Regions from separate parts of the Terrabacter sp. RAF57 genome, predicted to be linked through region 2. Evidence: predicted binding sites of a transcription regulator. Region 2 holds the regulator's gene; each other region holds the start of a gene.
The links. Region 2 encodes LexA, which represses DNA repair genes until DNA is damaged. Its sites were predicted from a motif close to TCGAACANNTGTTCGA; they were not measured.
Positions count from the first base shown of each region.

Region 1 (8,060 bases), on a different contig from region 2:
GCCGCGGCTGCTCGACGAGGGCTGGGCGGTGCGGGTGCTGACCCGCCGCCGCGCCTCGATGGACGACAAGCCGTGGGTCGACCGGGTCGAGGTCGCCGAGGGTGACGTCGCGTCGGCCGACGACATGCGCCGCGCGCTCGAGGACGTCGACGCCGCGTGGTACCTCGTGCACTCGATGGACGACCAGCCCGACTTCCAGGAGCGCGACCGCGAGGCGGCGACGATCTTCTCGGAGGCGGCGAAGGAGGCCGGGGTCTCGCGCATCGTCTACCTCGGCGGCCTGCACCCCGATGACGAGGTGCTCTCGCCACACCTCGCCTCGCGCGTCGAGGTCGGCCGCATCCTGCTCGACTCGGGCGTGCCGACCGCGGTGCTCCAGGCCGCCGTCGTGCTCGGTGACGGGTCGGCGTCCTTCGACATGCTGCGCTACCTCACGACCCGCCTGCCGGCGATGGTCGCGCCGAAGTGGCTCGACAACAAGATCCAGCCGATTGCCATCGACGACGTCGTGACGCTCCTCGTGGGCGCCGGCAGCCTGGCCCCCGAGGTCAACCGCACCTTCGACATCGGGGGCCCCGAGGTGCTGACCTACCGCGAGATGATCGCCCGCTTCTCCGACGCGACGGACCGGCGCCGCCCGGTCGTCGTGACCGTGCCGGTGCTGACGCCGCGCCTGGCGAGCCACTGGGTCGGGCTCGTCACCCCGATCTCGGCGGGCCTGGCCAAGCCGCTCGTCGGCAGCCTCGTCCACGAGGTCGTCGCCAAGGAGGACGACATCCGGGAGCACGTCGACGTGCCCGGGGGCTTCATCGACTTCGACACGGCCGTCCGGTCGGCGATGCACACGGCCAAGCCCGACACGGCGATGCGCAACCTCGCCCTGACGAGCGCCGCGACGGTGGCGAGCGCCGTTGCGGGTTCGCTTGCGACGCAACCGGAGTCACGCTGGTACCGATCGCTCGACCTGCCGGACTGGCAGCCCCCGACGCTCGCCTTCCCCCTGGTGTGGACCGCGCTCTACGCCGACATCGCGGCCACGTCCGCGACGGCGCTCAACGCGTACGACAAGGCCGGTGACACCGAGGGTCGCAACGCCTACCTCAAGGCCTTCGGGACCAACCTCGCCCTCAACACGGCCTGGAGCGTGCTCTTCTGGCGCGTGCGCAAGCCGTGGGTGGCGGCCGCGGAGGCGGCGCTGCTCACGGCGAGCGCGGCGGACCTCGCCCGCCGCGCCGGCACCGTCAGCAAGGGGGCCGGGATCGCCCTGTCGCCGTATGCCGTGTGGTGCGGCTTCGCGACCGCGCTCTCGACGGCGATCGCGCGCCGCAACCGCTGAGCCCGGCCGGTCGGACCGGCTCAGAGCCACCAGCAGTCGGAGACCTGGGGGAGCCCGGCGGCGCGGGCCTCGAGGAAGGCGTACTGCTTGGCGAACGACGGCACCGCCCCGCCGACGTGCGTCGGCGTGATGTTGGGCGAGAAGGCCACGTTGGCGCCGCGGGTGCACCAGTCGTGCGCGAGACCGCGCCCGACGGCATACGGGATGACGTCGTCGAGGACGGAGTGCGTCACGAGCACCGGGACGGCGGGCCTCAGCCGGCCGATGCGCTGCTCGGCGATGATCGATCGGAAGGGCTCTGCCGCGGCGAGCTCGGTCAGCGTGCGCCCGTCCTTCGTCAGGTCGCTCGAGCGGGTGAAGGCGTGCAGGGCGATCGACTCGCCGACGCACTCGCCCTTGACCGCGGCGATGACGGAGGTGCCTCGGGCGTTGAGGAAGCCGTCGAGGTCGAGGCCGTAGGCGGCGGACTGGCCGGCGACGGCGTAGAGCGCGAAGGCGGAGTAGAGGCTGCCGTCGAGGTGGTCGGCGACGGCACCGAGCTCGGCGGGGACGGCGCCGGCGACCGCACCCTCGAGCCTCAGCTCTGGGGCATACGTGGGCGCGAGCTCCACGGCTGCGGCACTCGCACCGCCGCCCTGGCTGTAACCGGCCAGCATGACCGGGCCGCCGCTCGGCAGCCCGGTGCCGGGGAGGCGCTGGGCGGCGCGCACCATGTCGAGGACGGCGTGCGCCTGGGCCTCGCGGACCATGTACGTGTGGGTGCCGGGTGTGCCGAGGCCCTGGTAGTCGGTCATGGCGACCGCATAGCCGCGGGTCAGCAGGCCGGAGATGAAGGCGCCTTCGTACTCCGAGCCGGCGGCGAGCTGACGGCTCGGGGCGCACTGGTCACCCATCCCCTGGGTGCCCGCCGCGTAGCCGATGAGGGGGCGCTGGCCCGGACCGAACCACGGGACCGGCGGCACGAGGACGGTGCCCGTCACGGCGATCGGGGCGCCGCTGCGGTCGCGGCTGGCATACCTGACCCGAGTGGCGCGCGCGGTCGACGGGACGGCCTTGACCGGGTCGAGATAGAAGGTCATCGGCTCGGCCTCGAGCACCGTGCCGGGTGCTCCGGTGACGGGCGCGGGAGGGTCGTAGAAGCCAGAGGCCCGGGCTGTCGTGACCGGCGACATGACCGCCGCGGCGATCGCGAGCACGACGACGCCGACGACGCGACGGGTGCGGGACGGGCGTTGGGTCGAACGAGGCACGGCGGCTTCCCCTCAGGCGGCAGGACGACGTCGGTGGCGTCCACTGGCCAGCAACTTACTGACGGTAACCAAGCCTGTCGCGCTGAAGCTGCGGCGGAGGGTCAGGCCGAGGCGGGCTGCTTCGTGAAGGCGCGGCGGTACGCGACCGGCGGGATGCCGATCTCGCGCTGGAAGTGGTGCCGCAGCACGGCGGCCGTCGCGAAGCCGCTCTCGCGGGCGATCCGCTCGATGTCGAGGTCGGTCGACTCGAGCAGGTGACGGGCCCGGAGCACCCGTTGGCTCGTCAGCCACTTGTGCGGGGTCGTGCCGACCTCGGCGGTGAAGCGGCGGGCGAAGGTGCGTTCCGACATGGCCGCCCGCCTGGCGAGCGACGGGATCGAGTGCTCCTCGTCGAGGCGCTCGGCAACCCACTCCATGACGTCCTGGAGGCCCTCGCACGGCTCGGACGGGACGGGCGTCTCGACGAACTGGCGCTGCCCACCGGAACGGTGCGGCGGGACGACCATGCGGCGCGCGATGCGGGTCGCCACCTCCGAGCCGAGCTCGGTGCGCACGATGTGCAGGCACGCGTCGATGCCGGCAGCCGTGCCGGCGCTCGTCAGGACCGGGCCGTCCTCGACGTAGAGGACGTCGAGGTCAACGCAGGCGCGGGGGTGCTCGTCGGCCAGCCGGGCGGCATACCTCCAGTGGGTCGTGCACTCACGGCCGTCGAGCAGGCCGGCGGCGGCGAGCTGGAAGGCGCCCGAGCAGACGGAGAGGACGCGACCGCCGTTCGCTGCGGTGTGGCGGAGGATGTCGAGGACGTCCGGGTCGTAGGGACCGTCGACGGCTCCGCCGGGGATGGCGACGAGGTCGGCACCGCAGGCGGCTTCGAGAGGGAAGGGCGCGACGATGCTGAGGCCGCTCGTCGTGCGGAGCACCTCGCCCGGGCGTGCCGAGCAGACGCGGAAGTCGAAGGGCGGGACACCGTCGTCGGTGCGGTCGATGCCGAAGACCTCACAGAGGACGCCGAGCTCGAACATGGCCACGGGCTCCTGGGCGATGACGGCGATGGTGCGCAGCATCCGGCCAGCATGGCACGGTTGGCAGGATCTTGTCGATCATCGACAGTTCTGCCACTCGTGGCGGGATCATGATGAGCGCAGACTTTCTGCCATGGACATCATCTTCTTCTTCGTCATGATCATCGCCATCGTCGCGGCCCTCGAGCCGCACCACCGTCGGACGTTCTCACTGCCGCGCGCTCCCTTCGGCGCCGACGCCGAGGTCGACCGCGACATCGAGCGCGTCCTGCACGACGTGCCCGTCACCCGCTGACACACCTGGCCCGCGCCGGCTGGCGGCCGTCAGTCGATGCGCGGCCACAGGTCGTGCGGATCGCGAGCCGGTCGGAAGCCACAGGCCTCGGCGAGGTGCCGGGCGTCGCGGAACCGACGGGCGAGCGACACGGGCTCGTGCGCGTCACTGCCGAAGCTCACCGCGCCACCGCCGACGTCGTGCCACCAGCGGACGACCGTCGGGTGCAGCGGCAGGACCGTGTTGATCTCGAGCACCTTGCCGGCCTCCGCGACGGCCTCGAGGGCCTGGTGGAGTTCGACCTCGAACTCCGCCGGGTCGAAGGGGCCGTCCGCGGCCTCGTCCCAAGAACGGATGGGGTCGTCGATGTGGGCGAGGACCTCGAAGGCGTCGTCGGCCGCGACCATGGCTGCGACGTCGCGCAGGTAGCTGCGGACGATGTCCGCGGCAGTCCCAGCTCGAGCGCCCGCGCGCACGTGCGGTCCATGGATCCGTGCGCGGCGTCCCACGACCACTCGCTGTGCACATGACTGTCCGCCGGGAGCGTCATCCGGCCACGCTAGGCCCACCCGCCGCCATTGGCGCTGTCGAAGCCGCGCGCCAGCCGGCCCCGCCCGCCTGCGGGTCCTGCTCGACGCTGTCGGCCATCCCTTCTGCCTCACGACCGTCACCGGCGACTGAGCCCGGACCAGCCTCACTGCACGCCGTGCCCGCACAGCCGAGCCCAGCGGTCAGAAGGGTGGCGGATCGTCGGCAGTCTCGGCTCCAGCTGAAAGGCATCGAGGCGGTGGACCCGCGCCCGGGTCGCGGAGGGCTTCTCGCCAGTCCTTGGGATAGGTGATGTAGTCGCGACCGGCGAGCGAGGACCAGGAGATGCCGTCGTCGTCGACCCGCTCGACCTGCCAGACTCCGGCGGTCTTGCCGTTGTGGCAGCCCCGGCTCAGGGACTCGGAGTTGGAGACGTGGGTGGAGCCGGCCGGCCACGGGACGACGTGGTCGAGGTCGCACCGGTCGGCCGGCACCTGGCACCCGGGGGCCCGGCAGACGCCGTCGACGGCCCGCACGTGCTCGACCATCGCGGCGGTCGGGCGGTAGCAGTCGGTGGAGAGCTCGAGGGCGCGGCCGGTGTCGACGTCGACGGCAAGGCGCTGCCACACCGAGCCCGGTGCGGTCATGATCTGGCGGGCGTGGGCGGCGGTGACCCAGCCGTGGCCGGGCAGCTCGCAGGCGGCGTCGGACATCCCGACGGCGACCTCGAACGGGACGACGATGCGGACGGCCGCGGGCGCCGCGTCGGACAGCAGGCCCGTACACGAGAGCTCCTCCTCGAGACCACCACCGAGACCGCCACCGGCACCGACAGGTCCGCCGGTGCCGGACGGGACGACGCCGAAGAGGGCGAGGTCGCAGAGCAGGTCGCTGCGCAGCTGGTCGAGGCTGCGGTCGTCGCCACCCGCGCGGGCGACCCGAGCCAGGGCATCGACCCGGTCGAGCACACCGACGACCCGCTCGGCCGGCGCGACGACGGTGAACGTCCCCATCCCGTCCTCGACGAGGCGGCCATACGCCGTGCGACGCAGACGAGAGGACCGGCGGCGCCCCTCGGCAGCCCGGGAGTCGGCCGAGCGGACGCACCGCTGCAACCGCGTGGCGAAGAGGCGCTGAGAGGCGACCGCGCCGTCCGGAGCCGGCGCGAGCACCGTGGCCTCGAGGTCGGGGAGGACGTCGTCGCCCAGCGCCCGCGTCTCGACGACGACGCGCAGGGCTCGCTGGAGACTGACAGCACCGGTCCGCAGCCGCTCACGCAGCACCCGATGACGCCGGGGTGCTGTCGCGAGCTCGAGCCGGCGGGCGACCTCGGTCGCGCCCACCCCGGTCGCCCAGGCGATCTCCTGCGCGGCGACCTGGTCGGCCGTGATCGGGACGGGCGAGCTCGTCGTCCACCGGGCGAGCTGCTGCTCCTCGACGGAGTGCAGCGCGGCATACGCGTCGACGAGACGACCCTCGAGGCGAGCCTTCTGGACCTCGAGGCGCTCGATCTGCGAGAGCACCTCCTCGGCCTCGTCATCCAACGTGAGGGACGCGCTGCGCTCCTGCGCGCGATCGGCGCGGGCCTTCGCCTGACCGAGCAGCCAGACCACGCGGGGATCGAGGCTGCTGCCACCGTCAGTCGCGTCGGGCGCCGGACGCCCGGTGTCGAGGAATGGCACGAACTCACTCCTCCCACCCGGGTCGCCGACCCCTCTATTGGAACACACGTTCGATAGACTGTGAAGGTCTGTCCACACTGTGAGTCCATCCGATCCCGTTGCGTCGCAAAGGGATCGGAGCGCGCTCACTCCTCCGCGGTCGGAGCCACTCGTGGCTTGCGCCGCGTCAGCAGGACACCGGCGATGCACAACGCCCCGCCGACGAAGGTCAGGGGCGGCGGCACCTCGGAGAGCAGCGCCCAGGCGATGAGTGTCGCGATGAACGGCACGAGGAACGTCGTCAGGGTCAGCGTGCCGGCATCGCTGCGCGCCAGCACGTAGGCCCACGTCGAGAAGGCGATGGCGGTCGGGAAGATCCCGAGGTAGGCGATCCACCACAAGGTGCTGGGGTCGCTGTCACGCACCACGGTGACGAGCTCGCCGCTCCACGGCAGGCACACGACGGCGCCGATGATGCAGGCGAGCCACGTGACCTCGGGACCCGGCAACCGCCCGAGGAGCGGCTTCTGCGCGAGGACGCCCACGGCATACGTCACCGCAGCCAGGACGGCGAGCCACACGCCCACCATGTCGCCGGAGTCGCCTGAGGAGAAGCCGCGCGCGATGACGACGACACCGGCGAAGCCGACGGCCATGCCGATGAGCAGCCAACGCGTCATCTTCTCACCGAGGAAGACCGTGGCGAGGAGCGCGACGATGATCGGCCCGATCTGCACGATGAGCGCGGAGGTGCCGGCGTCGATGCGCCGCTCGGCCTCGTTGAGGGCGAGGTTGTAGATGCCGAACCAGCCGACCCCGCAGAGCAGCAGCAGGGGCCAGTCGCGGCGGCCCGGCCAGGTCCGCGGCCGTCGGAAGACGAGGACCCCGAGGGCGACCGACGCGACGAGCAGACGCCCGAGCGACAGCGCGCCCGGCGGCACGTCTCGGCCGAGGTGGCGGATCGCGACGAACGCGGACGCCCAGAGGAGGAGCGTCACGGCCACGGCAGCCAGGACGAGCCACCTTGCACGGCGAGCGCTGGACGGGGCCTGGGATGCAGTGCGGGAGTCCACGGTCACCCGACGACCGTAGGCGTCGACACCGACAGAGCGCCGCCGGTTTTCCGGTCAGATGTCCCCCACATCCCGCCACCACGGACGGGTGTCAGGGGTCCGGTCGCACAGGCGTCGACGCCCGCCGTGTGGCACGGTGGACGTGCCCCCAGCGCAAGGGTGCCGACCTGCCGCTGCCCGTCCCGAGAGGCCTGACCATGTCCCGACCCCGCACCATCGACGAGGTCCTCGCCGAGGCTCGCGGTCGCCTCCACCGGCTCACGCCCGAGCAGGCCGAGATGGCACGTGCGGACGGCGCGCTCGTCGTCGACATCCGCCCCGCCGCCCAGCGTGCGGCCGAGGGTGAGCTGCCCTTCGCGACGGTGATCGAGCGCAACGTCCTCGAGTGGCGTCTCGATCCCTCGAGCGACGCGTCGCTGCCGGTCGCGAGCCACGACCTCGAGGTGATCGTCCTCTGCCAGGAGGGCTACACGTCCAGCCTGGCGGCCGCCTCGCTCCAGGACCTCGGCATCCACCGCGCCACCGACGTCATCGGGGGGTATGCCGCGTGGCGGGCGTGGCTCGCCTCCGCCGAGTAGGCCCGGACCGAGGACGGTCGAGGGCGCAGCAGTTGATCAGTGGCCCGGGCCGCTGACCATCTTGGCTCGCTCCGACTCGTGTGCCGCACCCTTCGCCGCCAGCGTCGTGCAGGCCTCCTCGATGTCGCGGGCCAGCGTGTCGACGTGCTCGCGGCTCATCGTCTCCTTGACCAGCGCGCGCATGATGGTGACGTCCTGGGCGTCGGGCGGCAGCGTGTAGGCGGGCACCATCCAACCGCGCTCGGCAGACAGCTGCCAGGCCATGTCGAACTCGTCGTACCCGTGGTCACCGGACAGCATGAAGGCGACGAGCGGGAGCTGCTCCTCCTCCCGGCCGA
Region 1 is NZ_JBFRDT010000007.1:76,878-84,937, reverse strand. It holds gene AB4Y83_RS10940 (tryptophan-rich sensory protein) at 1-1,336, shown strand, start outside; gene AB4Y83_RS10935 (lipase family protein) at 1,357-2,586, opposite strand; gene AB4Y83_RS10930 (GlxA family transcriptional regulator) at 2,688-3,650, opposite strand; gene AB4Y83_RS10925 (hypothetical protein) at 3,742-3,903, shown strand; gene AB4Y83_RS10920 (hypothetical protein) at 3,933-4,358, opposite strand; gene AB4Y83_RS10915 (HNH endonuclease signature motif containing protein) at 4,614-6,092, opposite strand; gene AB4Y83_RS10910 (DMT family transporter) at 6,218-7,150, opposite strand; gene AB4Y83_RS10905 (rhodanese-like domain-containing protein) at 7,342-7,722, shown strand; gene AB4Y83_RS10900 (glutamate decarboxylase) at 7,759-8,060, opposite strand, start outside.
Region 1: a site for LexA is predicted at 6,131-6,146, ahead of AB4Y83_RS10915 (HNH endonuclease signature motif containing protein). Genes of this name have one in related genera too.

Region 2 (6,903 bases):
GGAGGTAGTCGGAGTGACCGGCGGAGGTGCGACGGACGTCGACGAAGTCCGATCGCGGGTGGAGCCAGTGGTTGCAGCCGGTCCCGGTCTGCTTGAGCGCGAAGGTCGAGAGCCGGCTCGCGCCCACGACGTCCGCCGGCGCCGTGCCGTGCACCATCCAGCCGTAGGCGAACACGTCGTCCCCGACCGCGCCGAGGACGTTGAGGGAGCCGGGTTTGAGGGCGGTGTGCGCCACGTCCGAGAACGGCAGGCCGGGCGCACCGAAGACGGCGACATCGTCGATCGCACTCGTGCGGAGCGAGGCCTGGCCGGCGAGAGTGCCGCCGTAGGAGTGGGCCCAGACCGTCTGGTGAGCCGGACGGTGACGGGAGGCCTCGACACCGGTCACGAAGTCGGCCAGCGCGCCGGCGTTGTCGCGGGCGAGCTTGCCGTTGAGGACGTTCCGGTCGACCGACGTGACGATCTCGTGGACCTGCGGCGCGTCGTAGCCCATCCACGTCACGAGTGCGACGTCCTCACCACGCGCCACCGCCTTGGCCTCCGAACGCATCCGCACGAAGGTGTCGTCGTAGCGCCGGAGATCGGCCCCGACCATGGTCGACAGGCCGCCGACGAACGTGACGACGTGCTCGGCCCGGTCGACGTCGCCGATCGCGACGACCGCCTTGACGTCGGGTCCGTTCGCGTCGACGAGGAGCAGACGTCGGGGTCCACCGTCGCGACGCCCGAGCACGTCGCGCACCGCCTGCAGGGCCGCCACGTGCTCGGCCGAACGGGTGCGCTCGGCGGCATTGCTCGCAGACGCCGCCCGCTGCGCCTCCTGCTCGCGGGTCCAGGCAGCCTGCTCCGCTCGGCCGAGCAGGACGAGGTTGGCCTCGTGGCGAGCGGCGGCCGGCACCCCGTCGCGAGGACCCACCCAGTCCGGACGCTCACGGATGGCGCGGCGTCGCTCCTCGTCGGTCAGGGACCGCCACCAGGCGGCGGAGGCGAACACCTGACCGCCGACCCCGGCACTCGTCGAGGGCCCCGCCGGCGGAGGTGGCAGCTGCGGGTCCAGCTGCCCGGCAGTCCCCGGAGACGCCGTCGCGCCACGGGCAGCGGTCAGCAGCCCTCTCCACAGCTCGTCGTCGGTCTGGCTCGCGGCCTGTCGGGCCCGCGCCAGACAGGCGTGCACCTCGACCCTCAACAGCTCGTCGAGCCGTGCCCGGTGCGCCTCGCCTGCAGGGTCACCGAGCGACGCGCGGACGGGAAGGAAGAGCCGACCCTCGCCGTCGACCCAGGCGCCCTCGTCGGCGGCTCGACGGTCGGCGCGACCGACGAGCTCGAGCGCCGACTGCAGACGTGCCGCGGCGTGCCCGACCGCGTGACCGGTCACCGCGATGCTCCCCGCGAGCCGTCCGAGGCCGGCGACGACGAGGCCGTAGCGGTCGGCGGCCGCCGAGGAGGCCGCGCCCGACCAGCGCGGCGCGGCGGCGCGACGCCACAGCACGAGCTCCGCGAGTCCGAGGACCCGGAGGCGGTGCTCCTCGAGGCGCCGGCCCACCTCGAGCAGGGACTGCGGCCGGCAGGCCCGGACATCGGCGACGGTCATGGTCAGCGGAGCACCGGCACCCGCCACACCAGGTCTCATCGGGTGCCGCCGGATGACGACGACCGCAGGGCCTGCCGAGACGCGTGCTCGACGGCGTCATAGGTGTCGGCGGCCGTGGCGAGGCAGCGGCCCAGCTCGCGCAGCTCCCAGCGGGTCCCGGCCAGCCGCGCCTCCCACGCCGCAGCGACCTGGCCGAGGCCGCCGGCGACACGACCACCGGGGATCGCCCCACCGAGTGGCCGCAGCTCGTCGGCGATCCTCAGCCGCCGCACCCGCGCCAGCACCTCGCCGACCGAGGCGGCGTCCTCGCGCAGCGCGTCGGTGTCCACGTCGTAGCGCATCCCCTGCTCCCTTCCGAGGACAGCCACGCTAGGCAAGGCGCCCGAGGACTCGAGCCCGTCATCCACAGGGGTCGGGAACGGCAGCTGCGGGCACAGCAGGACGCCGCACCCCGGTCAGGGATGCGGCGTCCGGGGCAGGAACGGCGGGGTCGAAGCGCCGCTACCGCCAGCCGCTGAAGGTGGAGCCAACGCGGCGGATCGGAAGGGCCGGGACGGGCGCAGCCGGACACACGGCATACGTCCTCGGCCGGCCCAGGAGGCCCCGGGTCAGCGACCCGGGACGACGAGCTGCTGGCCGGCGTGGACCGAGCTGGTGCTGAGCGCGTTGGCGATCTGCAACTCGACGACACCCTCGGCCGTGGTGAGCTCAGGCAGCTCGCGGGCGGCGATGCCCGACAGGGTCTGGCCGGACCGGACCGTGATCGTGCGCGGCTCGCCCGTGGCCGACGCGAGCTGACCGGCGAGTCCGACGCCGAGGAGGGAGACGACGCCCGCGACGAGGAGCGTCACGACGAGGCGACCGAAACGCGTCAGGCGCATCGGCGGCCTCGCGGCACGCGCCGCACGAGCGGCCTCCGGCCCGGTGGGGACGAGGACGAGACGGGGCCGACCGGTCGGCTGCGACCGCGCGGGCTCCTCGGTGTGCGGCTGACGAACGGCCTCGAGGACGATGGCGCTCATGGTGACCTCCCCTTGCTCCTGATCTGGCGAACACGTGTTCGATAGAACGTCTGTACGAGTTGTAGCACGTATGTTCGATGAAGTCGAGACACGCATCGAACAGGTGTTTGGCAACTGTGTTCGAACTGCGTAGTCTTTCCTCACACCACAGACCTCACCAGCCACCACTGACACTGGCCCCACACCCAGCGTCACGACGCGGACTGACGAGCCGACGAAGGGGACACCATGGGCGTGACCGAGCTTCCCGATCGCGAGACCGGCGACGGTCTCACCGTCCGCCAGCGGCGGGTGCTCGAGGTCATCCGCAACTCCGTCGACCGGCGCGGCTACCCGCCGAGCATGCGCGAGATCGGCGACGCCGTCGGCCTCGCCAGCCCTTCGAGCGTCTCCCACCAGCTCAACGCCCTCGTCGCCAAGGGCTACCTGCGACGCGACCCGAACCGGCCGCGGGCCCTCGAGGTCGTCTCTCCCGACGCGAAGGCCGAGGAGCTCGGCTACCGCGGAGGCGACCCGACCGTGCCACGTCCACGGGGCGACCACTACGACACCGAGACCGACTCGGGCGACGCGCGCCCCGAGGCCTCCTATGTCCCGGTGCTCGGCCAGATCGCCGCCGGCGTGCCGATCACGGCCGAGGAGGTCGTCGAGGACGTCTTCCCGCTGCCCAAGCAGCTCGTGGGCGAGGGCGATCTCTTCCTACTCAAGGTCACCGGCGACTCGATGGTCGAGGCCGCCATCTGCGACGGCGACTGGGTCGTCGTGCGCCAGCAGCAGCACGCCGAGAACGGCGACGTCGTGGCCGCGATGCTCGACAACGAGGCGACGGTCAAGACGTTCAAGCGCACCGACGGGCACGTGTGGCTCATGCCGCACAACCCTGACTTCTCGCCCATCGACGGCGACCACGCGACGATCCTCGGCAAGGTCACGGCGGTCCTGCGCCGGCTCTGACGACGCGCCGCTCCCCCACCCGACGACGGATGCCGTCGGCGCCCCTCGCGCCGGCGGCATCGTCGCGTCCGGGAGGCGTATCGGACGCGACGGCGCGAGACTCTGACTCGTGAGTCCTGCGAAGGAGACCGCCATGGCACCCGGCCGCACCCGCGACGTCGTCTTCACCTACCGCTACCTGCGCGGCGCAATGATCGCCCTGCTCCTCATGCTGCTCCTCTCGGTGGGCTACCAGTGGTGGTGGGAGACCGACCACTCGTGCTGGCTCGGCTCGATCAGCGCGTACTACTACACGCCGGCGCGGACCGTCTTCGTCGGCTCGCTGTGCGCGCTCGGGGCCAGCCTCATCGCCTACAAGGGGCACTCGCCCGAGGAGGACGTGCTGCTCAACTTCTCGGGCTTCATGGCCTTCGTCGTCGCCATGGTCCCGACGGTGCCGGACGGGCGGTGCGGGCCGAACGCGTACACCCAGACCCCGGCCGAGATCGCCGCGGCCGTGCGCAACAACATCTGGTCTCTCGTCGTCGTCGCCGTCCTCGCGGCCCTCGTGGCCGCCTGGCTCAAGCGCGGCGCGATGACGCGCGCCCCGTCCGACCGGCCTACGGTGCGCTCGATGGTCGTCTCGGCCGTCTGCGGTCTGGTGCTGCTCGCGGAGCTCACCCTCTTCCTCGTGCTGCGCGACCGGTTCATCGCGCTGAGCCACGGCATCGCCGCGGGCACCATGGTGGCCGGGGTGATCGCCGTCATGGTCTTCAGCGCCCTGCGCGCCGAGGAGCGCCACCAAGGCACCACCGGTGGCACCGGCGCGAGCGGAACGCTCTACAAGCGCATCTACATCGCGATCGCGGTCGCCCTGGCCTTCGCCCTGGGGGCGACGGTGCTGACGGCCCTGACGGTGCGCGGCTTCGACCACCTGATCCTCATCGCCGAGGTCATCATCATCGTGCTCTTCGCCGCCTACTGGGGCGTGCAGACCAAGGAGCTGTGGGACCTGCGCGAGGCCGATGGCGCCGAGGCGCGTTCGGCTCGGTCCGTGGCCGAATAGCCTTCAGGACAGCGGCGGTTCGTCACCGAGAGCACCGAGCCACCACGTGCCGGCGTCGCCGTGCTCGACCGCCTCCTCCGGCGTCAGGGTCGCGGTGACCCGGAGCCACGACTCGGCGCGCCCGAGCCGCCCGAGCCGCAGCGCGGACGGCAGGGCCGAGCGCAGTGCAGCGACCGGGACGACGTCGCCCCAGACCTCGAGCGCGGCGTCCGCCACCCGCCTCAGCCGAGGGTCGTCCGGGGTGGCGCCGAAGCGGTGGAGCAGCACGTTGAGCGGGACGAAGAGCGCGGACAGCGGGTGGGCGAGCACGGCGTCACCGAAGTCGAAGAAGCGCATCCCGTGCGCCGTCGCGAAGACGTTGCTGGCGTGGAGGTCGTTGTGCACGAGGCTCTCCCGCAGGCCGAGACTCCCCACGTCGTCGGCCCACGCCGTGACCGCCGGCAGCAGCGCACGCAACCGGTGCGCGACGTCGTCGGCCATGCGGCGCGGGTCGTCCGGGGCCAGGGCCGTCAGGGACGCGACCCTCGCCTCGACGTAGGCCGCCGACTCGGCCGGAGGCAGGGCCGTGATGCCCGCGCCGAGGAGGTCCGCCTCGTGGCCGACGAGCTCGCGCTGGAGGTGCATCGCCTCGGCGGCGACCCGGCACCAGGCGTCGACGTCGTCGTCCGCGACCGTCAGGGCGAAGACCGGTCCTTGGTCGGGCACGAGGTGCAGGCCGCGCTCGACGTCGGCCGCGACGACCGGGACGACCCGGTGCGGCGACAGGCGGTCGAGCACGACGAGCAGGGCCGCTTCGAACGACTGGTGCGCGCAGTTCTGCTTGGCCCAGTAGGTGGCGCCGTCGGATGTGACACCGCGCCACACCGTCGACCAGGGGCGTTGGTGCACCGCGTCGAGCGACACGAGGTCGATGCCGAGACCGCCCAGGACTCCACCGACCCACTCGCGCAGCTCGGCCTCGAACGCGCCGGACGTCCAGCGGACGGACGAGCCGTCCCCGGACTCCGGGAGGGCGGCATACCAAGGCAGTTCAGTGCCCGAGGGCATCGCGCAGCTCCGTCAGCGTCGGGCCGAGAGGCGCGTGGAGGCGCAGCGTCGCCTCGGCGTCGCCGCGCGTCGCCGACCGCGTGACGATCGCGACGGGCACGTCGCGCTGGTGCGCGCGACGGACGAAGCGGTAGCCGCTCATGACCGACAGCGACGACCCGAGCACGAGGACGGCGCCGGCACCCTCGACGAGCGAGAAGCACTGCTCCACGAGCGCCTTGGGCACCGACTCACCGAAGAAGACGACGTCGGGCTTGACGGTGTCGTGGCCGCAGACGAGGCAGCGCGGGGCGTGGAAGGACTCGACGAGCGCGTCGGCGAGCACGACGTCACCGTCGGGCCGCACCTGCTCACCCCACTGCGAGCCCACCACGTGCGCCGCCTCCTCGAAGCGGTCCATGAAGCCGGGGTTGGCCTCGGTCATCCTCTCGTGCAGACCGATTCGCGAGGTGTACTCGCCGCACGTGAGACAGACAGCACGGTCGAGGGACCCGTGCAGCTCGATGACGTCCGTCGCCCCCGCAGCCTGGTGCAGGCCGTCGACGTTCTGGGTGATGATCGGCCCGACGTAGCCCGCACGTTGCAGGTCGGTGACGACGCGGTGCCCCTCGTTGGGGGCGGCGGCGTTGAAGCGCTGCCAGCCGATGTAGCTGCGGGCCCAGTAACGCCGACGGGCCTCGCTCGACCCCGCGAACTCGCCGTACGTCATCGGCTCGACCCGACGGGTCCCGTCGGGCCCGCGATAGTCGGGGATGCCCGACTCGGTCGAGAGCCCCGCACCGGAGAGCACGACGACGCCGCCGCCACTGACGAGGTCGACGAGGTCGTCGAAGGTGCCGAGGTCGTGCGTCTGGAGCGGCAGGGTGCGCGAGGTGGAGAGCCGGGTCGTCGCCGGGGTGACCGCGGCGGCCGTCGACTGCGGGGGTATGCCGTTCGGCTGCTGCACCCGGCAAGCCTACGTGCCGCTCCGGCACCATTCTCGACCGATCGGCTACAGCAGGATTCCATAATCATCGGTTATGATGAGCACATGATCGATGCTGCCGGCCTGCGGGTCATGAAGGCCATTGCCGACGAGGGAAGCTTCACGAGCGCTGCCAACGCGCTGGGCTTCACGCAACCGGCCATCTCGCAGATGGTCCGCCGGCTCGAGCAGCGCACCGGGACCGTCCTCGTCGAGCGCTACGGCCGCCAGGTCCGCCTCACCGAGGCCGGTCAGGTACTCGCCCGACACGCGGTCGGCG
Region 2 is NZ_JBFRDT010000004.1:95,110-102,012, forward strand. It holds gene AB4Y83_RS07595 (alpha/beta hydrolase) at 1-1,591, opposite strand, end outside; gene AB4Y83_RS07600 (hypothetical protein) at 1,627-1,932, opposite strand; gene AB4Y83_RS07605 (LysM peptidoglycan-binding domain-containing protein) at 2,200-2,613, opposite strand; gene lexA (transcriptional repressor LexA) at 2,842-3,567, shown strand; gene AB4Y83_RS07615 (hypothetical protein) at 3,677-4,612, shown strand; gene AB4Y83_RS07620 (phosphotransferase) at 4,616-5,659, opposite strand; gene AB4Y83_RS07625 (Sir2 family NAD-dependent protein deacetylase) at 5,643-6,605, opposite strand; gene AB4Y83_RS07630 (LysR family transcriptional regulator) at 6,690-6,903, shown strand, end outside.

Region 3 (5,265 bases), on a different contig from region 2:
CTGGCCGCCCATGAGCTGCGTGCGCATCGAGTCGAAGAGCTGACGGCCGCGGGCCAGCTCGTCGGCGGGCAGGCCGCACGTCGCGTACAGCTCGTCGCACCACGTGAGGCACAGGTCGCCGGCCAGGATCGCGGTGCCCTCGCCGAAGCGGTCGGCGTCACCCGCCCAGCCACGCGCCTGGTGCAGCGAGGCGACGGCACGGTGCGCGGACGGCATACCCCGTCTCGTGTCGCTGCGGTCCATGACGTCGTCGTGGAGCAGGGCGGCGCCCTGGAAGAACTCCATGCTCGCGGCCAGGCGCACGAGGGCGTCGGAGTCGGCGCCACCGGCGGCGCGGTAGCCCCAGTAGAGGAAGCCGGCGCGCAGACCCTTGCCGCCGGTCAGCAGGCCGGACACGGCCGCGACGAGCGGGGCTGTCTCCTCTCCGATCGCGGCCAGCGACTGCGTGGCCCCGGCGATCTGCCCGTCGATCGCCTGCTGCACCCGACGGCGCAGCACATCGAGGTCGGTGGGGGTCTGCACGGGGTCCTCCATCGAGTCGCGGGAATCGGGGTCAGCCTACGCGGCGCGCGGGTGCGCCCGTGAACAGCCCGGACACCGCGGACGCGCGCGGCTTATGGTGTGCGGCATGGCACACGGCACGGCATCCTCGATGGCGCGGGCGGAGCGGTTCACGCGGTCCATCCCGGCGATGATCGAGGCCGACACCCCGACGTACAGCTTCGAGTTCTTCCCGCCCAAGGACGACGCGTCCGAGGCGCAGCTCTGGGACGCCATCCGACGCCTCGAGAAGGTGTCGCCGAGCTTCGTCTCGATCACCTACGGCGCCGGCGGCGGCACCCGCGACCGCACCGTCCGGCTCACCCAGCGCGTCCTCGAGGCGACCTCGCTGACGCCCATGGCGCACCTGACGTGCGTCGGGCACTCCGTCGCCGAGCTGCGCAGCATCGTCGGGTCGTATGCCGCCGCTGGGGTCCGCAACATCCTGGCCCTGCGCGGTGACCCCCAGGGCGGCCTCGGCCAGCCGTGGGTGGCGCACCCCGAGGGCCTCGACCACGCCGACGAGCTCGTCGCACTGGTCCGGGGGCTCGGCGACTTCACCGTCGGTGTCGCGGCCTTCCCCGACGGCCACCCCGAGTCGGGCGACATCAGCGAGGACGCAGAGACCCTGATCCGCAAGGAGCGCGCCGGCGCCGAGTTCGCCATCACCCAGATGGTCTTCGACGTCGACCACTACCTCCGGCTGCGCGACGAGCTCGCCCGGCGCGGGTCGCGGCTGCCGGTCGTCCCGGCGATCATGCCGATCACCAACGCCCGTCAGGTGGTGCGCATGGCGCAGCTGGCAGGGCAGCCGATGCCGACCGCGGTCACCGACCGTCTCGAGCGACACGGCGACGACGCCGCCGGGGTCCGCGCCGAGGGCATGGCGATCGCCACGGAGTCGTCGCGCCGCCTGCTCGACGAGGGTGCTCCCGGCATCCACTTCATCACGATGAACCGGTCGTCGGCGACGCTCGAGGTCTTCGGCAACCTCTGACCGGCGCGGAGACTCGGAGGACGAGGGGCCCCCCCGGCTGGAGGTGCGGCCAGCCCGACGACACGAGGACGACCGGCCCCCAGGGAAGGGCCGGCCGTCCGGTGCGTGGGCCGGGTCGGTCAGGTGGTGCTCGGCGGGGTGGCCGTGCCGTTGGGGGAGGCCGGGGCCTCGCCCGATTGGCCCGACTGGCCCTGGGGGCCGTCGCCGTCGTGGTCACCGCCACGGCCACCGGGTCCGCCCGTCCCGCCAGGTCCGCCCTCCTGGACGGCCGTCACGGCGAAGGACGCGTCGACCTGCACCGTGATGTGGGTGCCGTCGGTGCGCACCATGTGCGCCTCGTAGACGCCGTCCGAGTCGGTCTCGACGCGCTCGATCGTCGCGGTCGGCTCCTTGGCCTTGGCGGCCGCCGTCACCGTGGCGGCGACGTCGCCCGTGAGCAGCGTCTCGTCGAAGCGCATCGGCTTGCTCGGGTCGGTGTTGCCGTCGGTCTTGCCGTTGGTGTTGCCGTTGGTGTTGCCGTTGGCCCGGGGGCCCTCGCCGAGCTGGCCGTAGCTGGTGGTGGTGCGGGTGGCACCCGTCTCGTCCGCGCTCGCGAGGGCGGCCCCACCGAGCGCGAGCGCCGACGCGGCCACGATGCCGGCGCCTGCCAGCGCGATGGTCTTGTTCTTCATGCGTTCCCACTCCTTCGATGGGCTGGCCTCGTGCCAGCCGTGTCCACCGTCGGCAACAGCCCTGTGTCCCCACCCTCGTCAGGGTGGGGAGGTCCTGTGAGAGGACTGCGGACCTGTGGGGACCCAGGTCCGGGGGTGGCGGCGCTCACCGGGCGGGCCGGTCAGGTCTCCTGGTCGAAGGGTCGCTCGAGACGCTCGTCGGCCCGGGCCGACGGCGGCGGTGGCGCAGCGGTCCCGCGGCGCTCCCGGCGCTCGGAGGGCACGGCGATGCCGACGCGTTCGCCCCAGGCGTCGTAGCGGCGCTTGTAGCGGCGGATGCGTGCGGCCAGCTTGTAGACGAGGAACGCGCCGAGCACGAGGAAGAGCAGGGCGATGGCAGCGGCCCACCACGGGTGCGCGATGGCGAGGGCGGTGACGCCGGTGACGGTCACGTCCTCGGTGGTGCTGACGAGGACGTTGCTCGCCGGTTCGGGGGAGGTGTTGACGGCAGCGCGCAGCCCGGCCTTGATCCCGTGCGAGATGAGGGCCGTGACACCACCGGTCGCCGCGCCCACGGCGGCGTCGAGGCTCGCCGTGTCGTGGCCGATGAGGTAGCCGATCGTCGCCCCGACGGCCGGTCTGACGACGGTGTGCACGGAGTCCCAGGCGGAGTCGACGTAGGGGATCTTGTCGGCGAACATCTCGACGACGAAGAGGACGGCCGCCCCGATGAGCACGTCGGTGCGAGCCAAGGCGTTCGGGATCTGGCTCAGGTTGAAGACCTTGTCGGCCAGCCCGAGGACGAGCACGACGGCGTACGCGTTGATGCCGCTGCCCCACCCGGTGGTGAAGGCCATGGGGATGAGCTCGGCGCCCACGACACCCCTTCGGTCGTGCGCCGGTCGCGGTGCGCCGGTGCGGCTGTGGCCCGACCGGTCGGCCGAGCCCAGGTCCAACGTCCCTGACGCTCCCGTATTCCCGGGGGTGGCGCAACGGGGCGCGCTGCAGGCGGCGGAGGGGGCAGCGGAACGGGCCCGATCCGTGAGCGGACAGGACCCCTGCGCCCCTCCGTTCGCGGACCGAACCCGCGCCATCACTCTGTCGCCGGGGACGCCGCACGGACCTGAGCACGGGTACTCAGATCGGTCCGGAGCGGGGCGAAACGGACGCGTGCGGAGAGGTCGGCTGCGGCGGCTCGGGATCGCGTGGACGTGACCCGCGGACCGTCTTGACAGGCTGTCGGCGCCAGGGGTTAGGCTTCGAGTATAGAACAGGTGTTCGAACGTCGTCTCTTCGGGTGAGGTGCCCGGGAGGTGAGGTCCGAGCCGGTGTCCGAGCCAGTCAGTTGTCAGTCAGTTGTCAGTTCAAGTCGTCGGTTGGTGTCGGACCGCTCGTGTGGGGCGCGGGTGGTCTGGGTCGTGATGTCCGGCCTCGACGTGTCCGAGGGAGACGTGTCGTGGTGCGCAGGTTCAGTGACGCCGTGCAGGTGAGAGTGCGCGAGCGGGAGCAGCAGGAGCAGTCCGTCGTGGGCTCCGGTGGTCCGGTCGGAAGGTCGACCCGTCCGCCCGGGTCCTCGAGGTCCTCACGGGACTCCGGGTCGTCGGGACCCTCGGGTTCCGAGGCCGGGTCCCTCGAGGCGCCACCCGAGGCGTTCATCTGGCGCGYGCGCCTCTACGTCGTCCGAGGCGTCCTCGCCCAGTGGCGCGAGCGGCGGGCCTGGTGGCACGACGCGCTCGAGGCCGACGAGGCGCAGGTCCGTCCCGGCGAGACGCTCGTCGCCGCGGCGAGCGAGCAGCACGTCTGGCGCGTCGAGGCGAGCCCGGGATGGTCGTTCACGCCCGGGGTCTACGACCTCGCCCACGACGAGTCCCCGCGCGGCGACCACTGGTCGCTCGTCCGGGTCGCCGACTGAGCCCATGAGACGAGAGAGGAGAGGAACCACCATGACCACCGCCCACGACCTGCGCCGCCCACCCATCTCGGTCGCCGTGCTCGACCTGCTCGAGCGGGGCCGGACCACCCTCGAGACCGCGTGCCGCACGAGCGACGCGTCCGAGCGCTATCGCGACGCCCACCTCGGAGCCCTGCGCGCCGCCGCGGCCCTCGTCGCCGCCCGCACCGTGCCGTCGCCACGTTCGCGACCGCGCAGCGTGTGGCAGGTGCTGCCCGGGGTGGCCCCGGAGCTGGGGGAGTGGGCCGCCTTCTTCGCCGCCTGCTCGGCGCACCGGTCGGTCATCGACCGCGGCGGTCACATCAGCGCACGCGAGTCCGACGACCTGCTGCGCCAGGCCGAGATGTTCCTCGAGATCGTCCAGGACCTCCTCGGTGTCCCCGCGACGATCCCGCTGCCGCAGTCGATCACCCCGGTCTCGAGGAGCCGGGCGAGCGGGTGACGACCGGCATGACCACCACCATCACCAGCGGCCGCACGAGCAGCGCGGCCGGCAGCACCGAGAGCTTCGTGCACCTGCACGTCGCGTCCGGCTACTCCATGCGCTACGGCACGGCCAAGCCGCACCAGCTCGTCGAGCGTGCCGCGGCGTTCGGGCAGCCGGCGCTCGCCCTGACCGACCGCGACGGGCTCTACGGCGCCGTGAAGTTCGTCCGCTCCTGCATGGAGCACGACGTCGCGCCGGTCCTCGGCGTCGATCTCGCCCTCGGCCCCGAGCACCCCGAGCGCCAGCGCAGCCGTCCCGTGCGCACCCCGGTCCGTGGCGGCGCCCTCGTCGACCCGCGGCTCCCGCGGGTCACGGTGCTGGCCCGGGGCAGCAGCACCGGCCTCGCCCCGGGTGCCGGGTGGGCGGCGCTCTGTCGCCTCGTCACCGCCACCCACCTGCACGGCGAGCGCGGCAACCCGGTCACGTCCGCGGCCCTCGTCGCCGAGCACGCGCGCCTGCTGCCCACCCCGCCCGTCCCGTCCGCAGCGGAGGACGACCGGCCCGGCCGGTCCGAGGGCCGGGGTCGACCCGATGGACGAGGCGGACGGCATACGCCATCGGGGGCGGACGGTGGGCCGTCCCCGCTCGTCGTGCTCCTCGGGCCCGACTCCGACGTCGGTCGTGCGGTGCTCGCCAAGCG
Region 3 is NZ_JBFRDT010000012.1:36,780-42,044, forward strand. It holds gene AB4Y83_RS14570 (polyprenyl synthetase family protein) at 1-534, opposite strand, end outside; gene AB4Y83_RS14575 (methylenetetrahydrofolate reductase) at 629-1,537, shown strand; gene AB4Y83_RS14580 (hypothetical protein) at 1,657-2,208, opposite strand; gene AB4Y83_RS14585 (DUF4126 domain-containing protein) at 2,370-3,065, opposite strand; gene AB4Y83_RS14590 (DUF6504 family protein) at 3,644-4,099, shown strand; gene AB4Y83_RS14595 (SAV_6107 family HEPN domain-containing protein) at 4,131-4,580, shown strand; gene AB4Y83_RS14600 (DNA polymerase III subunit alpha) at 4,589-5,265, shown strand, end outside.
Region 3: a site for LexA is predicted at 3,454-3,469, ahead of AB4Y83_RS14590 (DUF6504 family protein). Genes of this name have one in related genera too.

Region 4 (8,060 bases), on a different contig from region 2:
GCCCGACGTCGCGACGGTCCAGCTGTCAGCAGACGGCACGACCTTCGCCTTCGTCTCGTGGTTCTGGGGCAGCCCGCCCGACGCCCACCGGGCGCACGTCGCCGAGCTCGCCGCGACCCCGGTGCCGCTCACGTCCGTCGAGGACGCCGTGGCGCTTTCCCCGAGGGGCGCAGCACTCCTGACGTCCAGGACCCCGCGCGAACGTCTCAGGATCCGGGCAGCGGTCCCGAGGGGTGGACGCGAGCGGAGCGACCGGCATACGGTGAACGGGTGCGAGCGGTGAGCCTCCTTCTTCTCTGCCGCGACGAGGCCTGACCCCGGCCCTCCTCGTCGCGGAGTTTCCCGTGTCCGGCCGGACACCGAGCGAAACGCAGACGAGAGAGTGACGCGATGATCCACCCCCAGCAGACGTCGGGAATGCCGTTCCAGAAGTACGTCCCCTTCCACGAGCAGATCCCGTTCGAGCTCCCGGACCGCACGTGGCCGACGAAACGCATCGCGGCGGCCCCGCGCTGGTGCGCCGTCGACCTGCGCGACGGCAACCAGGCGCTCATCGACCCGATGAACTCCGAGCGGAAGCTCCGGATGTTCCAGCTGCTCGTGAAGATGGGTTACAAGGAGATCGAGGTCGGCTTCCCGTCGGCGAGCCAGACCGACTTCGACTTCTGCCGTGAGCTCATCGAGGGCGGACACATCCCCGATGACGTGACGATCCAGGTGCTGACGCAGTGTCGCGACCACCTCATCGAGCGCACCTACGATGCGATCCGGGGCAGCAAGCAGGCCATCGTCCACTTCTACAACTCGACGTCGGCGCTGCAGCGCAAGGTCGTCTTCGGCCTCGACCAGGACGGCATCATCGACATCGCCGTCCAGGCCGCGCGCCTGTGCAGGAAGCTCGAGGAGACGATCCCCGACACGACGATCTACTACGAGTACTCGCCGGAGTCCTACACCGGCACCGAGCTCGACTTCGCGATGCGGATCTGCAACGCCGTCGTCGACGTCATCGACCCGACGCCCGACCACAAGATCATCGTCAACCTGCCGGCGACCGTCGAGATGGCGACGCCCAACGTCTACGCCGACTCGATCGAGTGGATGGTCCGCCACCTCGAGCGGCGAGAGTCGATCGTCGTGAGCCTGCACCCCCACAACGACCGCGGCACCGGCGTGGCCGCGGCCGAGCTCGGCTACCTCGCCGGCGCCGACCGCATCGAGGGCTGCCTGTTCGGCAACGGTGAGCGCACCGGCAACGTCTGCCTCGTCACCCTCGGGATGAACCTCTTCAGCCAGGGCGTCGATCCGCAGATCGACTTCAGCGACATCGACGAGGTGCGCCGCACCGTCGAGTACTGCAACCAGCTGCCCGTGGGCGAGCGCCACCCCTACGGCGGCGACCTCGTCTTCACGGCCTTCTCCGGATCGCACCAGGACGCCATCAAGAAGGGCTTCGAGGCCATGGCGTCCGAGGCCGAGGCGAAGGGCACGGGGATCGACGACCTCGTCTGGGGCGTCCCCTACCTCCCCATCGACCCGCACGACCTCGGCCGCTCCTACGAGGCCGTCGTCCGCGTCAACAGCCAGTCCGGCAAGGGCGGCGTCGCGTACATCATGAAGACCGAGCACCAGATGGACCTGCCGCGTCGGCTGCAGATCGAGTTCTCCGGTGTCGTCCAGCGCGGTGTCGACCAGGACGGCGGCGAGGTCGCTCCAGCCGACCTGTGGGCCAAGTTCCAGGACGAGTACCTCCCCGACCCGAGCCGGGCCTGGGGCCGCTTCGAGCTCGTCAACGTCGTCACCGACTCGACCGTCGACGGGGCGAGCACGATCGAGGCGACCGTCCGCGACGGTGGCGAGTCCATGACCGTCACCGGCACGGGCAACGGTCCCATCGCGGCCTTCGTCGATGCGCTCTCGACCGTCGAGGGCACCCCGGACGTCCGGGTCCTCGACTACGCCGAGCACGCCCTCTCCGCGGGTGGCGACGCCCGCGCCGCGGCCTACGTCGAGTGCGCCGTCGGCGACCGCGTGCTCTGGGGTGTCGGGGTCGACCCGTCGATCGTCACGGCGTCCATCAAGGCGATCGTCTCGGCGGTCAACCGCGCCCACCGCGACGCCGTTCCGAGCCCCTCGTCGGACGCCTGATCTGACGACCACCCGCGTGGGGTAGCGTCTGGCGCCATGGAGTCCCCGGTCGGTCGAGCGCTGCTTCGACTGGCCGGGGTCTCGCTCGTCGCGGTCGCGGTCGTGGGACTCGTCGCGCCCCGACCGGTCAACGTCGAGCACCGCTGGCAGGTGGTCGTGCCCGTCACCCTCGGGCTGGTGCTGTTCGCCGCGGTCGTCCGCGTCCCCGGGTGGGCGAAGCGGCGCTGGGTGCCGGTGGCGATCGCGGTCGGCGGAGGCGTCGTCGCGACGCTCGTCGGTCTCATGACGCGCTACCGCTACGGCTGGGACGCGCGGATCGTCATGGACATGGCGCGCGGCCTCCAAGTAGGGAGACCGCTCAGCCAGGGCGAGTACGACTACCTCTCCCTCTACCCCAACAACCTGCCGCTGCTCGCCATCGACAGAATGGGCGTCGCTGTGGGACAGGCGTTCTCGCTCGCACCCGACGCAGTCCTCATCCCGCTCAACGGGATCTGCGTGGGCCTGACGCTGTATGCCGTCCACGACCTCGTCGGGCGCGTGGCAGGTCGCGGTCCTTCCCTCGGCGCCCAGCTCGCGACGCTCGTCCTCGTCGGCACGAGCCCGTGGCTGGCGGTGCCCTACACCGACTTCTACGCGATGCCGTTCGTCGTCGGGGGAGTGGCCCTGGCCGTCCGGGCCATGACCCCGCGGCCGCGCACGGGACGAGTCGTCCTGTGGCTGCTCGCGATCGTGTCGGTCACGGTGGCCTACTCCATCAAGACCACCCCGGTCGTCATCGCCATCGCGGCGGTCCTGACGGCCGTCGTGGCGATCTTCGACCACGACCTCCTCCCGGCCCGGCGCGCGGGCGTCATCGCCGCCTGCGCGGCCTCCGCCCTCGCGTTCGTCGTCCTCGGCGTGGGCCTCGGCGCCGCGGCCTCCGCGGCCTCCGGGGTCGACTCCGCGCGCATCGACACCGCGGTCTCACCCCCGATCCTCTGGTGGGTCGCGCTCGGTTCCGACGAGCAGCGCTCGCCCACCGGCGTGGTCAGCTACGGCGCGTACTCACGGGAGATGGTCGACGCGGTGACCGGCCGCAGCCAGGGCGAGATGAAGACGTATGCAGTGGACGTCCTCGCAGACCGGTGGGCTGAGCGAGGTCTCGGTGGCACGCTCGCCTTCTACGGCAGCAAGGCGGCCTGGAACTGGGGCGACGGGATGTTCTGGGCGTGGGGCGAGGGCCCCGACTCGCTGCCCGGCACGCTCGCGCCGGCGACAGGCGTGACCGGGATCGTCCACGACCTCAACGGCTTCCACGGGTCGGGCTACCAGCTGCGCGCCGACGTGACCCAGGCAGTGTGGCTGGCCGTGCTGCTCGTGGCCGGTGTCGGGCTGCTGCGCGCGCCTTACCGGAGGGAGACGCTGCTCGTCGCTGGCTCGGTGCTCGGCATCGCGGCCTTCACGCTCGTGCTCCAGGGACGCTCGCGCTACCTCTTCGCGTTCGTCCCTCTCGTCGTCGTCCTGGCCGCGATGGTCCACGCCTGGCTCCCGCGCCCGAGGCGAGCAGGTCGCCTCGGGCGCCGCACCGGCTGAGCCGTCCGGGTCAGTCGATCGAGTCGGTGAGCACAGCATCGACCGCGGCCAGCGCTGCCGCGTCGCCGTCGCGCGTGATCTCGCCCTCCACCGGACGGTTCCAGAGCCAGCAGTCGATGTCGGCTGCGGACCCGCTGATCTCGGCCGCCGCGGCGTCGTCCGGTCCGTCGCTGACGAGGAAGCGCTGCACGTCGATCTCGTCGCCGTTCCACGTGCCGGTGATGCGCACGGGAGTGACCGTCCACGCGTGCATGGCATCGACCGTCGCGATCGTCACCGGCGCCGAGACCGGTACGTGCGTCAGGTCCGGCTCGGGCTCGTGGCCGCGCATGATCCGCAGGGCCTCGTCGATGCCGTCGGCGGCCAGCCGACAGTCGAGCGGGGTCCGCTCACCCACCGTGACCTCGGCGTCGACGCGGTGCACCATCGCCTCGTGGGCCTGGCGACGGCGGATGTAGCCGGCGGTCTGGTCCTCGTCGTACCACATCCACAGCGGCGTTTCGGGCGCCAGCTCGCCGAGCACCCGCTGAAGCCGCTCGCTCGAGCGATCGAAGAAGGCGAGCAGCCCGCCGCGGTCGCCCGGACGCTCCTCGCGGCTCGCGTTCATCGCGTCGAGGTCGGCCGGATCGGTGAGCCTGCGCTCGGCGATCTCGCCCCAGAACCACTGCACCTCGCCGAGGTGCCACAGCAGGTCGTCGGCGTCCCAGTCGGGACACGTCGGCACGCGGGCGTCCGCTGGGGCCGTCGCGAGCACGGTCCGGAAGCGGGCCGAGTCGGCCGCGAGGTGGTCGAGGAAGGGAAGGGGGCCACCTGAGCGGCTGGACGGCATACGTGGGTCTCCTGTCAGCGAACACCGGCTACACGGAACTGCACCGAGATGCGCGGCCCCATCGGCTCGGACGTCTTCGGCACCGAGTGGTCCCATGTCCGCTGGCACGAGCCGCCCATCACGACGAGGTCACCATGTCCCAGGGGATAGCGCAAGCTCTTTGTCGTCGAGCCGGGGATCGGTCCGCCGTCACGAKGGCGGAGGGCGAGTGTGCGTGCGGAACCGAGCGACAGGATCGCGATCATCGTGTCGCTGTCGCGCGAGCGCCCGATGCGGTCGCCGTGCCAGGCGACGCTGTCGCGACCGTCGCGGTAGAGGCACAGGCCGGCCGTGACGAACGGTTCGCCGAGCTCGGGCGCGTAGTGACGGCTCAGGGCGTCGCGGGCCTCGACGAGCATCGGGTGGGGCAGCCTCTCGTCGCCGGCGTAGAACTTCGTCAGCCGAGGGACGTCGACGACGGAGTCGTACATCTGCCGGCGCTCGGCGTGCCACGGCACGTCACGCAGCAGGGCCGTGAAGAGTTCGTCGCCGGCCGCGAGCCAGCCGGGACGGACGTCGACCCACGCGCCGTGGGCCAGGTGGTGGCGGGTCTTCCCGGTGCCGACGTCGCGCAGCGTCATCGCGTCGGTGAGGTCGAGGAGCGAACCCTGGAGAGAGAGGTCCATGGCCCCACGATAGCCCACGGGTCGAACGGGTGTTCGACTCCCGGCGGTGTTTCGCGTCGACCTCGTGGACACCGGCGCGTGCGGTGCGGCCGACGCCTCGGCGGGGGAGACAATGGACCCATGCCCCTCTACCGTGACGAGGCGATCGTCCTGCGCACCCACAAGCTGGGCGAGGCCGACCGCATCATCACGATGCTGACCCGCACGCGGGGTCGGGTCCGCGCCGTCGCCAAGGGGGTGCGCCGCACGAAGTCGCGCTTCGGGTCGCGCCTCGAGCCCGGCATGGTCATCGACGTGCAGTGCTACGAGGGTCGCAACCTCGACACCGTCACGCAGGTCGAGACGCTCGCGCCCTACGGTGACGCCATCGCGCGTGACTACATCGCGTACACGTGCGCCACCTCGATGCTCGAGACGGCGCTCCAGCTCACCGAGGAGCACGAGCCGCAGACGCAGCAGTACCTCCTGCTCGCCGGCGCGCTGCGCTCCCTCGCCGAGCACAGCCACGACGCCGGGCTCGTCCTCGACGCCTACCTGCTGCGCTCGCTCGCCGTCGCCGGCTGGGCACCGAGCTTCGTCGACTGCGCGAAGTGCGGGGCCCCGGGCCCGCACCGGGCCTTCAACGTGCAGGCCGGCGGCGCCRTGTGCTCCGTATGCCGTCCGCCCGGCTCGAGCGCCCCTGCCCCCGAGACCTTCGAGCTGCTCGCGTCACTGCTGACCGGCGACTGGGACGTCGCCGACGCGAGCGACGAGCGGTGCCGCAGGCAGGGCAACGGCCTCGTCTCCGCCTTCCTCCAGTGGCACATCGAGCGAGGGCTGCGGTCGCTGCGCCTCGTCGAGCGCGCCTGAGCCAGCAGCGAACCCGATCCCGACCGACCGGAGCCCCATGTACGCCAAGCCCTTCCCGCACCCGTCCGGCGCCACCCCGCCCGTCATCGCGCCTGCCCTGCTGCCCAAGCACGTCGCGATCGTCATGGACGGCAACGGCCGGTGGGCCAACGCGCGAGGGCTCCCGCGGACCAAGGGCCACGAGGCCGGGGAGGCGTCGCTGCTCGACGTCGTGGCCGGAGCCATCGACGTCGGCGTGACCCACCTGTCCGCCTACGCCTTCTCGACCGAGAACTGGCGGCGGTCTCCCGACGAGGTGCGCTTCCTCATGGGCTTCAACCGCGACGTCATCCGCCGACGACGCGACCAGCTCCACGAGTGGGGCGTGCGGATGCGCTGGGTGGGTCGGGCGCCGCGCCTGTGGCGCTCGGTCATCAAGGAGCTGGAGATCGCCCAGGAGCTGACGCAGCACAACACCGGGCTCACCCTCTACTTCTGCGTCAACTACGGCGGGCGTGCCGAGATCGCCGACGCCGTGCAACGGATCGCCCACGACGTCAAGGACGGTCGGCTCCGGCCGGGCTCGGTCGACGAGAAGACGATCCAGCGCTACCTCGACGAGCCGACGATGCCGGACGTCGACCTCTTCGTGCGCAGCTCCGGAGAGCAGCGCACGAGCAACTTCCTGCTGTGGCAGTCGGCCTACGCCGAGATGGTCTTCCAGAACCGGCTGTGGCCCGACTACGACCGTCGCGATCTCTGGGCCGCGATCGAGGAGTACGTCGACCGCGACCGCCGCTACGGCGGAGCCGTCGACACCCCGACAGCCAGCTCCTGACGGCAGCGGCACGCAGCCTTCTCGAATCGAACGCCGCGTTCGGTGTCGAAAACCTCGGTAGAACACGGCTTTCGAGACCGAACGCGGCGTTCGGTGCGGAGAGCTGCTGGGGTCAGTCGGCGGTGGCGGTGCAGTCGGCGCAGGTGCCGAAGATCTCCAGGGTGTGTGTCACGCCGCTGAAGCCGTGGTCGCTCGCGATCTTGTCGGCCCACTTCTCGACGGCCGGGCCCTCCACCTCGACCGTGCGACCGCAGGCCCGGCACACGAGATGGTGGTGGTGGTGGGTCGAGCAGGCCCGGTAGACGGCCTCCCCGTCGTCGGTGCGCAGCACGTCGACGGTGCCGGCCTCGACCATCGACTGGAGCGTCCGGTAGACCGTCGCCAGCCCGACGCCGGCTCCCGCGTCGCGGAGCCGGGCGTGCACCGTCTGGGCGGAGGTGAAGTCGTCGGAGCGCTCGAGCAGCTCGGCGACGGCCACCTGCTGCCGGGTCGGCTTGCGTGAGGTCGCCGCGGAGCCCGAGGTGTTGGTGCTGCTCGTCATGATCTCGATCCTGTCGTCGGGCCGGAGGTCGTGCCGGCCGGGCCGGCGCCCGCCGTCTCGGGGCCGGGCGGGGCGGGGTGGTCGTGATGGACGCCGTGCTCGTCGTAGTGGCCCTCGTGGGCGGCGTGCAGGTGCCCGTCGTGGACGTAGTCGACGTGGTCGCCGTGCGTCACCGCAGGGTGACCGCACTCGGCGCCGTGCTCGTGTGCGTGGGTCTCCGCGACGTCGTGCCTCCTCCCGCCGACCCTGGCCAGCACGCTGGTGACGACGGCGGTGACGACGAAGAGCGCGACGGCGAGCAGGACGATGGTGCCACCGGACGGTGTGTCGAGCGGGTAGGAGAGCGCCACGCCGCCGACCGAGGAGACGAGACCGAAGGCGATGGCCCACCGGACGCCGCCGCTGAAGGACCGTGCGACGAGCTGGCTCGCGGCGTTGGGCACGATCATGAGCGCGCTGATGAGCAGGAGCCCGACGACGCGCATGGCGACGACCACCGTGGTCGCGGTGAGCACGGCCAGCACGATGTTGAGCGGCAGCACGGGCAGGCCGACGGCGCGGGCGTACTCCTCGTCGTTGGCCACCGCGAAGAGGCGCGGGCGCAGCGCCCACGTCGTGACGGAGATGAGCAGCGCG
Region 4 is NZ_JBFRDT010000013.1:69,004-77,063, reverse strand. It holds gene AB4Y83_RS15430 (hypothetical protein) at 1-283, shown strand, start outside; gene leuA (2-isopropylmalate synthase) at 391-2,148, shown strand; gene AB4Y83_RS15420 (hypothetical protein) at 2,185-3,723, shown strand; gene AB4Y83_RS15415 (maleylpyruvate isomerase family mycothiol-dependent enzyme) at 3,734-4,552, opposite strand; gene AB4Y83_RS15410 (alpha-ketoglutarate-dependent dioxygenase AlkB) at 4,567-5,217, opposite strand; gene recO (DNA repair protein RecO) at 5,338-6,066, shown strand; gene AB4Y83_RS15400 (isoprenyl transferase) at 6,104-6,883, shown strand; gene AB4Y83_RS15395 (Fur family transcriptional regulator) at 6,996-7,424, opposite strand; gene AB4Y83_RS15390 (metal ABC transporter permease) at 7,421-8,060, opposite strand, start outside.
Region 4: a site for LexA is predicted at 5,239-5,254, ahead of AB4Y83_RS15410 (alpha-ketoglutarate-dependent dioxygenase AlkB). Genes of this name have one in related genera too.